Regions from separate parts of the Kribbella sp. NPDC056861 genome, predicted to be linked through region 2. Evidence: riboswitches for the same ligand, from Rfam matches in the RefSeq annotation. Region 2 holds a riboswitch; each other region holds the start of a gene.
The links. A riboswitch is a leader RNA that binds a small molecule or an ion and turns the genes downstream of it on or off. The one in region 2 is predicted to bind glycine.

Region 1 (3,268 bases), on a different contig from region 2:
GGCGATGGCGGCCGCGGTCGCCGGCACCTTGCCGGTACGGCGTGAGCTGGTGATCGTCGGGCACTCACTGGGCGGGGTGATCGCGCTCGAGCTGGCCAGCGGGCGGTACGGCGTACAGGTTGATCGGGTGGTCGCGTTGGGCGTCAAGGTCAGCTGGTCGGACGACGACCTCGGCCGGGCGGGCGCGTTGGCTCAGAAACCCGTGGCCTGGTTCGACAGCAGGGACGAAGCCGCGGCGCGGTTCCTCAAGGTGTCAGGGCTGCAAGGGCTGGTCGATCCGGCCGGACCGGTCGTCGGGCACGGGCTGCGCGAGGTCGACGGGCGGTGGCGGCTCGCGATGGATCCGGGCACGTTCGGGGTCGGCGCGCCGCGGATGGCGGAACTGATCGCGGGCAGCCAGGCGGACGTCGTACTGGCGCGGGGTGAACTCGATCCGATGAGCACCGACGCCGAACTGGCTGCCCTGCACGATCAGGTCGTCACGTTGCCCGGGCTCGGGCACAACGCGCAGGTCGAGGATCCGTCAGCACTCGATCACGTTCACGGCCAGGCCGCCTCGTGACGTCTCCTTGTACTTGACCTTCATGTCCGCGCCGGTCTCGCGCATCGTCTTGATCACCTTGTCCAGCGAGACCACGTGCACGCCGTCGCCGTGCATCGCCATCCGGGCGGCGTTGATCGCCTTCATCGAGGCCATCGCGTTGCGTTCGATACAAGGGATCTGAACGAGTCCGCCGACCGGGTCGCAGGTCAGCCCGAGGTTGTGCTCCATCGCGATCTCGGCCGCGTTCTCGACCTGCTCGGGCGTCCCACCCAGTACTTCGCACAGCCCGGCGGCGGCCATCGAGCAGGCCGAGCCGACCTCGCCCTGGCAGCCCACCTCGGCGCCGGAGATCGACGCGTTCTCCTTGTAGAGAACGCCGATCGCGGCAGCGGCCAGCAGGAACCGGACCACGCCGTCCTCGGTTGCCCCCGGCACGAACCGGCGGTAGTAGTGCAGCACCGCCGGAATGATGCCCGCGGCGCCGTTCGTCGGGGCGGTGACGATCCGGCCGCCGGACGCGTTCTGCTCGTTCACCGCGAGGGCGAACAGGTTGACCCAGTCCATCACCTTGAGCGGGTCGACCGACCACTTGTCGTTACTCAGCTTGTGGTGCAGCGCGTGCGCGCGGCGCGGCACCTTCAGCCCGCCCGGCAGCGTGCCCTCGGTCTCGCAGCCCTCCTCGACGCAGTCCTGCATCACTTGCCAGATGTGCAGCAGCCCCTCGCGGATCTCCGGCTCGGTCCGCCAGGCCTGCTCGTTGACCAGCATCACCTCGCTGATCGACAGTCCCGACTCGCGGCACCGGTCGAGCAGCGCGTCGCCGGACAGGAACGGGTACTTCAGTGGCGTCCGGTCCGCGACGATCCGGTCGCCGGCCGCGGCGTTCTCGTCGACCACGAAGCCGCCGCCGACCGAGTAGTAGGTGCGCTCCCGCAGTACCTCGCCGTCGGCCGAGCGGGCCAGGAACGTCATCCCGTTCGGGTGGTAGGGCAGTGCCTTGCGGCGGTGCATGATGAGCTGGTTGTTCTCGTCGAAGACGATCTCGCGCTGCCCGGCCAACCGCAGCCGGCCGGCCTCGCGGATCGCGGCGACCCGGCTCTCGACCGTGCGGGTGTCGACCGTCTCCGGATCCTCACCCTCCAGCCCGAGCATCACCGCCTTGTTGCTGCCGTGCCCGTGGCCGGTCGCCCCGAGGGAACCGAAGAGTTGCGACTCGACGGCCGCGGTGCGGTCGAGCAGACCGTCCTCGACCAGACCGAGCGCGAAGGTCCGGGCGGCTCGCATCGGTCCCACCGTGTGGGAACTCGACGGACCGATCCCGATACTGAACAGATCGAACACACTGATCGCCATGCTGGAGGCCTCCTGGTCGTCATTGACCGATTGGTATGCCTCCCCGCTCTGTCAGGCAGTGTGCCTTCCAGAGGTGCCTCGCCCGTACGGTGAAGGTGCCTGAGAGATTCTTGGGGAGAGTTGCTCCTACGGCGCCCGGGTCAGGCCCGGGTCTCTCCCGCACGGGTTCATGCGGCTGCTGATTTTGTCACTCGCCGCGACGGTACGGCGCACCGGCGGCGCGCGTCAATCCAGCAGCGGGTGAACTTCAGGCCAGCCGGCCGGTGCGCTGCGCCCACAGCTCGAAGAACCAGGTGAACAGCGGCGGGACGCTGGCCGCGAGTGCCGCCAGCGTGACCGGGACGCTCCAGCGCAGCTGTTTGCGGACCGCGAGCACGGTCAGCACGTAGCCGACGAAGATCGTGCCGTGGATCGGGCCGAAGATCCTGACGCCGATCTCGTTGTCGGACAGCACGTACTTGAACAGCATCCCGATCAGCAGTCCGGTCCAGGAGATCGCCTCGGCGATCGCCACCGCGCGGAACACCGTCGCATGCTTCGATCCGGCCGGGGCCTCGGTGGCAGCAGTCGTCTCAGTCATCAGATCAGTGACCCTAACAAGTCCCCCAAGCCGGCCGGGGGTTCGGGCCGGGGTGACCCCGGATGCGCGCTGGAAGGCGGTTGCCGAGGATCGGGGGATGATGCTCAGAAGCACCACCTGGGGTGCGATCACCGGCCTGGTTCTGGCCGGCCTGGTCGCCTTGCCGGCCGCTGCCGTTGCCACCCCGGATCCCTTGCAGTGGACCGACTGCGAGGTCAAGCCCACCGAAGACCCGGAGGTGGTGCGCGGTTCGCAGTGCGCCACCTTGCAGGTCCCCGTCGACTGGAACCACCCGAACGGCCCGAAATTCGGCCTCGCCCTCGCCCGCCGTACGGCGAAAGTCCCCGTCGGCACGCTCTTCTTCGCTCCCGGCGGCCCCGGCGACTCCGGCGTCGACCGGATCCGCACCGGAATGAGCCGCTTCACCAAGACCCTGCAGGACAACTTCGACATCGTCAGCTTCGATCCCCGCGGCATCGCGCGCAGCAACCCGATCGTCTGCTCGGCCGCCCTGCTCGCCCAGCAGCCCTCACCGCTGATCGCCGGCCCGAAGGCCTTCACCGAGACGATCCGCTACAACCGCGCGCTGGCGAAGGACTGCCGCGCCAACACCGGTCCGCTCTACGACCACGTCGACACTCTGCAGTCCGTGCGGGACGTCGAGGCGATCCGGGTGGCGCTGGGCGAACCGAAGCTCACCTTCCACGGCAGCTCGTACGGCACCCTGCTCGGCCAGCAGTACGCCGAGAGGTACCCGCACCGGCTGCGCGCGCTGGTCCTGGAGAGCGTCT
Region 2 (3,268 bases):
TGCGACCAAGCCCCGATTACGCTGTTCAGTGATAAGGATCCGTGATTGATGGAGGCCTGCGATGGAGCTGCGGCAACTCCGGTACTTCGTCACCGTGGCCGAGGAACTGCACTTCGGCAAGGCTGCCGAGCGGCTCGCCATCGTCCAGCCGGCCGTGAGTCAGCAGGTTGCCCGGCTCGAACGCGAACTCGGTCTGCGGCTGCTCGACCGGACCTCGCGACGGGTCACGCTGACCGGCGACGGCGAGCGGATGCTGCGCGAAGCCAGAGCGGTGCTGGCCGCAGCGGATCGCGCGACCGAGGTGGCGGCCGAGTTGGCTGCGGGACAGGCTGGTGTGTTCCGGATCGGGTCGAGCGCGGGGCTACGCGAGCGGTTGGATCGCGGTCTGTCGGCATTGCGGGCAGCCGCGCCGGGGATCGAGATCAAGGTCAGCTCGCGACCACCGGCCGAGCAGATCGAGGCGGTGCGGACGGGCGAGCTGGATGTTGCCTTCGTGCGCGGGCCGGTGGCGGCGGGCGGCGTACGGGCTGTTCCGCTGTGGGAGGAGCCGCTGTCGGTGCTGCTGCCCGCTGCCTTCCGTGATGACGGTGGGGTGAAGCTTGCCGACCTCGCCGAATTGCCGTTGCGGCTGCCGCCCAGACCGGAGGATCCGGCGCTGACCGACCGCCTCCTGCTGGCCTGCCGCGAAGCCGGTTTCGAACCAGTGGCCGGGCGCCCGGTGGACACCTTCGAGGATGCCGTCGTCGAGATGACCAACGGGTCACCGGCCTGGATGGTTGTCTATGGCAACGCTTGCGACACGGCCGACGGCGCCTTGTGGATGGGGCCGTTCGCGCCGCCGATGACGGTGACCGGGCAACTCGTCGTACGGGATGCTCCGGCGCCGCCGTGCCTGGACGTATTGGTCCAGGCCTTCAGCTGAGCTCAGCTCTGGCCGCGGCCGGTGCGGGCCTGCAGTTCGTCGATCAGCTTGGACGCCTCTGCCTTCGTCAGCTCGCCGCTCGGTGCTTCCTCGCCGGCTTCCTGCGCGAGGGTGCTCAGGTACGACGCCTGCGGGCCGGTCATCGGCTCGTCGCCCGTGGTCCAGTCCTCCGGGTCCTTGTCGGCAATCGGCTGTACTTCGTCGTGGGTGCTCATCAGGTCACTCCCGCTCATCGAACAACTGCTCGTTTGTAGGTCAGTGGGTGCCCGGTACCCAGCGGGCCGACGGCTAAGCGCGGCGCGGTTCGGCCGGCTCGCAAGTGAAATCGAGCACCTCGACAAGCCGTCGGGCATCGCCTACTCTCGGGCTCGACAACTCAAGACCGCGCCGTCGACACCGGGCGGGAGAGTCCCCGCCGCACGAGGTGAGGGGACGCCGGAGGAGCAACTCTCCCCAGAATCTCTCAGGCCCCGATACCGCTCGGAAGAGGCGACTCTGGAAAGCCGGGACCGAGGTTTCGATCCCGCACCCACGGTGCAAATCGCCTGATCGGCGGTGAAGCTCTCAGGTATCGATGACAGAGCGGGGAGGCCCACCATCCCGGCCGTGGCCGGGGGAAAAGAGCCTCCTCATGCCCCAGAGTCCTGCCGGTTCGCTGCCCGACGACGACCGGTTCCGCTACACCCCTGCCCACGAGTGGTTACGCCTCGAAGCCGACGGCCTGGTCGTGATCGGGGTGACCGCGTTCGCCGCCGAGGCGCTCGGCGACATCATCTTCCTCGATCTGCCGCCGGTCGGCACGGTGCTCACCGCCGGCGCCGTCTTCGGCGAGATCGAGTCGACCAAGTCGGTCGGCGACCTGCACACCCCCGCCTGCGGAGAGGTTGCCGAGGTCAACGAGGCCGCGGTCGACGAGCCGGGGCTGCTGAACGCCGACCCGTTCGGCGCCGGCTGGCTGGTCAAGCTGCGGCTGACCGAGGAGCTCGGCGACCTGCTCGACGCCACCGCGTACGCCGAACTGATCGAGCGGGGGGAATGACCGTGCTGGAGACCTCACTCACCGAGTTCGACCCCGAGATCGCCGCCGCGCTGGAGGCCGAGCTGGTCCGCCAGCAGAGCACCCTGGAGATGATCGCCTCGGAGAACTTCGCCCCGCTGGCCGTGATGCAGGCGCAGGGCTCGGTCGCCACCAACAAGTACGCCGAGGGCTACCCTGGCCGCCGGTACTACGGCGGCTGTGAGCACATCGACGTGATCGAACGCCTCGCCCAGAGCCGGGTCAAGGAACTCTTCGGCGCCGGCTTCGCCAACGTCCAGCCGCACTCCGGCGCGTCCGCCAACGCCGCGGCGATGAGCGCCTTGATCCAGCCCGGGCAGACGATCATGGGCCTCGACCTCGCCCACGGTGGTCACCTCACCCACGGGATGCGCCTCAACTTCTCCGGCCGCCTGTACGACGTGGTGCCGTACCACGTGAGCGCCGACGATCACCGGGTCGACATGGCCGAGGTCGAGCGGCTGGCGAAGGAGCACCGGCCGGCCCTGATCGTGGCCGGCTGGTCGGCGTACCCGAGAGTGCTGGACTTCGCGGAGTTCCGCCGGATCGCGGACTCGGTCTCGGCGTACCTGATGGTCGACATGGCGCACTTCGCTGGCCTGGTCGCGGCCGGAGTACATCCGAATCCGGTGCCGTTCGCGCACGCCACGACGACCACTACGCACAAGACGCTCGGCGGTCCGCGGGGCGGTGTGATCCTCACCAACGACGCCGACCTGTCCAAGAAGATCAACAGTGCGGTCTTCCCCGGTCAGCAGGGCGGTCCGCTGGAGCACGTGATCGCGGCGAAGGCGGTCGGCTTCAAGCTCGCGGCGAGCGCGGAGTTCCAGGAACGGCAGAAGCGCACGCTCGCGGGGGCTCGAATCCTCGCTGATCGGCTGCTGGCCGATGATCTGCGGGAGGCCGGAGTCACGGTGGTTTCGGGCGGGACCGATGTACACCTGGTGCTGGCTGATCTGCGTGATTCCGAGTTGGACGGTCAGCAGGCCGAGGACCGGTTGCACCAGATCGGCATCACGGTGAACCGCAACGCGGTGCCGTTCGACCCGCGGCCGCCGATGGTCACCTCGGGACTACGGATCGGCACCCCGGCGCTGGCCAGCCGCGGCTTCACCGAACCCGCCTTCGAGGAAGTCGCGGAGATCATCGCCCGGGCGCTGCTTCCCGACTTCGACGACCACCGCTCCGCCGTACTGCGGCAAGCGGTCGCCACGCTGGCGGCGGCGTACCCGCTGTACTCCTCGCTGAGCTGAGCCCCCCGCGGGGGCGGGGTGAGCGGCCGGGCTTAT
Region 3 (3,268 bases), on a different contig from region 2:
CGAGCAGGTGGTGCAGCCCCGGCGGGACGACAAGACGCTCGAACTGGCGGCGCTGGCGGTTCGGTTGCATGCGGCACTGGTCCGCTCGCGGCTCGGTCGCTGACGCCGTACTGCGTGGCGTGGTTACCCCGTACCACGGGCCACCGCCGGGCCGCCGGGCCACGTCGGGGCAGCCCCGGCCTGGCCCGCAGAGTAGGCTGAAGGTGTGCGCGAAGTCGACGTGGTCGGAGTCCGGGTTGAGATGCCCTCGAGTCAGCCGATCGTGCTGCTCCGGGAGGTCGGCGGAGAGCGGTACCTGCCGATCTGGATCGGCGCGGCCGAGGCGAGCGCCATCGCGTTCGCCCAGCAGGGGATGGAGCCACCCCGCCCGCTGACCCATGATCTGTTCGCAGAGACCATCCGGGTGCTCGGGCACACCCTCAGCCAGGTCCGGATCGTGAACCTGACCGACGGCGTGTTCGAGGCGATCCTGGTCTTCGACGACAAGACCGAGATCTCCGCCCGCCCGTCGGACTCGATCGCGCTCGCGCTGCGCACCGGCACGCCGGTGTTCTGTACCGAGGAGATCCTGGCCGAGGCCGGCATCCCGGTCCCGGACAGCGAGAACGAGGACGAGGAGGTGGTCGAGGAGGAAGAGGTCGAACGCTTCCGCGAGTTCCTCGATCACGTGACGCCCGAGGACTTCGACAAGAGCTGAGCGTCGCCCGACCTGCCCAATACTGGTACAAGGCCGGAAAGGTAACGATTCGTCACGGAATCGCGACACGCATCCGGCTCGGGGCGGCAGTCGTTGACCCGGCCTGAGCGGCGGCTTACCTTGAAGGAGTCGTGGGGCCTTGTAACTCCACGGATGTGATCCGTTCCAGTCGGTACCCAGGGAGGCTCAGGCGTGACACGCACCGGCGACACTGATCTGACGGCGCAGTCGACGTCCGAAGCACACGCCGAGGCGGCCGCCAGCGCCGGCGTACAGGGTCTGCTCTTCGACGACGATCTGTCGCCGATGCCCGATGACGTCGGTTTCCGCGGCCCGACCGCGTGCTCCGCGGCGGGCATTACGTACCGTCAGCTCGACTACTGGGCCCGCACCGGACTGGTTTCCCCGTCCGTGCGCCCGGCCACCGGCTCCGGCACCCAGCGGCTGTACGGCTTCCGCGACGTGCTGTTGCTCAAGGTGATCAAGCGGCTGCTCGACGCGGGCATCTCGCTGCAGCAGATCCGCAGTGCCATTGCCCACCTGAGCAAACGTGGAATCGATGACCTGACCCAGATCACGCTGATGAGCGACGGCGCCTCGGTCTACATGTGCACCTCGCCCGACGAGGTGATCGACTTACTGGCCGGCGGCCAGGGAGTCTTTGGGATCGCCCTCGGTGGAGTCTGGCGGGAGGTCGAGGGTTCGCTGTCCGAGCTGCCGACCGAGCGTCTCGACGCCCACGAAGGCGAGTCCGGCTCACACGCCAACGACGAGCTCGCTGCCCGTCGCCGGGCCCGGATGACCGGCTGAGGTACGCTCTACCTCAGCCGTACACAGCACTCGGGAGAGTCTCGACCGAGCTGTTTGGTCGGGCGCCGAAGGGGCAATTCCTCCCCGGAACCTCTCAGGCCCCTGGACCGAGTGCCTTAGGCGACTCTGAAGCGTGCGTGCGTGACAGAGGGGGAGGCCACCGGCAATAGTCAGCAACGGAGCCTCTTCAATGACTGATCCCACTCCTCAGGTGTCGGCCGTCTTCGCCGACCGTCACATCGGGCCGCGATCCAGCGAGATCGCCCGGATGGTCGAAGCCCTCGGGTACGCCGATGTCGACGCGCTGGTGGACGCCGCGGTGCCGGCGTCGATCCGCTCGACCGAGCCGCTCCGGTTGCCGGAGCCGGCCTCCGAGGTCGACGCGCTGACCGAGCTGCGTCAGCTCGCCGCGCGCAACAACGTCGCCACCTCGATGATCGGCCAGGGGTACTACGGCACCTTCACCCCCTCGGTGATCGTCCGCCGGCTGGTCGAGAACCCGGCCTGGTACACCGCCTACACGCCGTACCAGCCGGAGATCTCCCAGGGCCGCCTCGAGGCGCTGCTGAACTTCCAGACCGTCGTCTCCGACCTGACCGGCCTGCCGACCGCGAACGCGTCGCTGCTGGACGAGGGCACCGCCGCCGCCGAGGCGATGACGCTGGCGCACCGCTCCAACCGCAAAAGCAAGAGCAACCGCTTCCTGGTCGACGCGGACACCTTCGCGCAGACGATCGCCGTGGTCGAGACCCGCGCGGAGGCGCTCGGCATCGAGGTCGTTGTTGCCGACACCACCGGTGGCCTGCCCGACGGCGACTTCTTCGGCTTCCTGATCCAGTACCCCGGCTCCGGCGGTGTCGTCCGCGACCTGAAGCCGCTGATCGCCGCTGCTCACGAGCGCGAGACTCTGGTCGCGGTCGCCTCCGACCTGCTCGCCCTGACGCTGCTCGAGGCGCCGGGCGAGGCGGGCGCCGACATCGTGATCGGCTCCTCCCAGCGCTTCGGCGTCCCGCTCTTCTACGGTGGCCCGCACGCCGGCTTCATGTCGGTTCGCGCCGGCCTGGAGCGCTCCCTGCCGGGTCGCCTGGTCGGTGTCTCGGTCGACGCGGACGGCGCACCGGCGTACCGGCTGGCGCTGCAGACCCGTGAGCAGCACATCCGTCGCGAGAAGGCGACGTCCAACATCTGTACGGCGCAGGTGCTGCTCGCCGTCGTCGCTTCGATGTACGCCGTCTACCACGGTCCCGAGGGTCTGAAGGCGATCGCCGAGCGCGTGCACCGCAACGCGGAGAGCCTGGCCGCCTCGCTCAAGGCCGGTGGCGTCGAGGTCGTGCACGACCAGTTCTTCGACACCGTGCTCGCTCGCGTGCCGGGTCGCGCGGCCGACGTCGTGGACAACGCCCGCCAGACCGGCATCTGGCTGCGCCAGGTCGACGCGGACCACGTCGGCATCTCCTGCGACGAGAAGACCGACGCCTCGGCGCTGGTCGGCGTGTGCCGCTCCTTCGGTGTCACGTACGACGCGGCGCTGGGCGGGAGCAACCTGACCGAGGCCGTCACCCGTACTTCGGAGTACCTGACGCACCCGGTCTTCAACACGCACCGGTCCGAGACCGCGATGCTGCGCTACCTGCGCAAGCTGTCGGACTACGACTACGCGCTCGACCGCGGCATGATCCCGCTCGGCTCCTGCACGATGAAGCTGAACGCGACCACCGAGATGGAGGCCGTCACCTGGCCCGAGTTCGCCGACATGCACCC

Region 1: linked by a shared signal. The riboswitch ahead of AB0P21_RS15015 (L-serine ammonia-lyase) and the one ahead of gcvH (glycine cleavage system protein GcvH) in region 2 are both predicted to bind glycine.
Region 3: linked by a shared signal. The riboswitch ahead of gcvP (aminomethyl-transferring glycine dehydrogenase) and the one ahead of gcvH (glycine cleavage system protein GcvH) in region 2 are both predicted to bind glycine.

The regions. Positions count from the first base shown of each region.
Region 1 is NZ_JBFBNQ010000003.1:258,503-261,770, reverse strand. It holds gene AB0P21_RS15020 (alpha/beta hydrolase) at 1-562, shown strand, start outside; gene AB0P21_RS15015 (L-serine ammonia-lyase) at 524-1,897, opposite strand; glycine riboswitch at 1,975-2,067, opposite strand; gene AB0P21_RS15010 (DUF3817 domain-containing protein) at 2,145-2,477, opposite strand; gene AB0P21_RS15005 (alpha/beta hydrolase) at 2,575-3,268, shown strand, end outside.
Region 2 is NZ_JBFBNQ010000006.1:28,585-31,852, reverse strand. It holds gene AB0P21_RS28285 (LysR family transcriptional regulator) at 62-922, shown strand; gene AB0P21_RS28280 (DUF3072 domain-containing protein) at 925-1,155, opposite strand; glycine riboswitch at 1,314-1,411, shown strand; gene gcvH (glycine cleavage system protein GcvH) at 1,554-1,961, shown strand; gene glyA (serine hydroxymethyltransferase) at 1,958-3,232, shown strand.
Region 3 is NZ_JBFBNQ010000001.1:857,082-860,349, reverse strand. It holds gene AB0P21_RS03850 (MerR family transcriptional regulator) at 1-103, shown strand, start outside; gene AB0P21_RS03845 (bifunctional nuclease family protein) at 206-697, shown strand; gene AB0P21_RS03840 (MerR family transcriptional regulator) at 1,004-1,507, shown strand; glycine riboswitch at 1,529-1,627, shown strand; gene gcvP (aminomethyl-transferring glycine dehydrogenase) at 1,698-3,268, shown strand, end outside.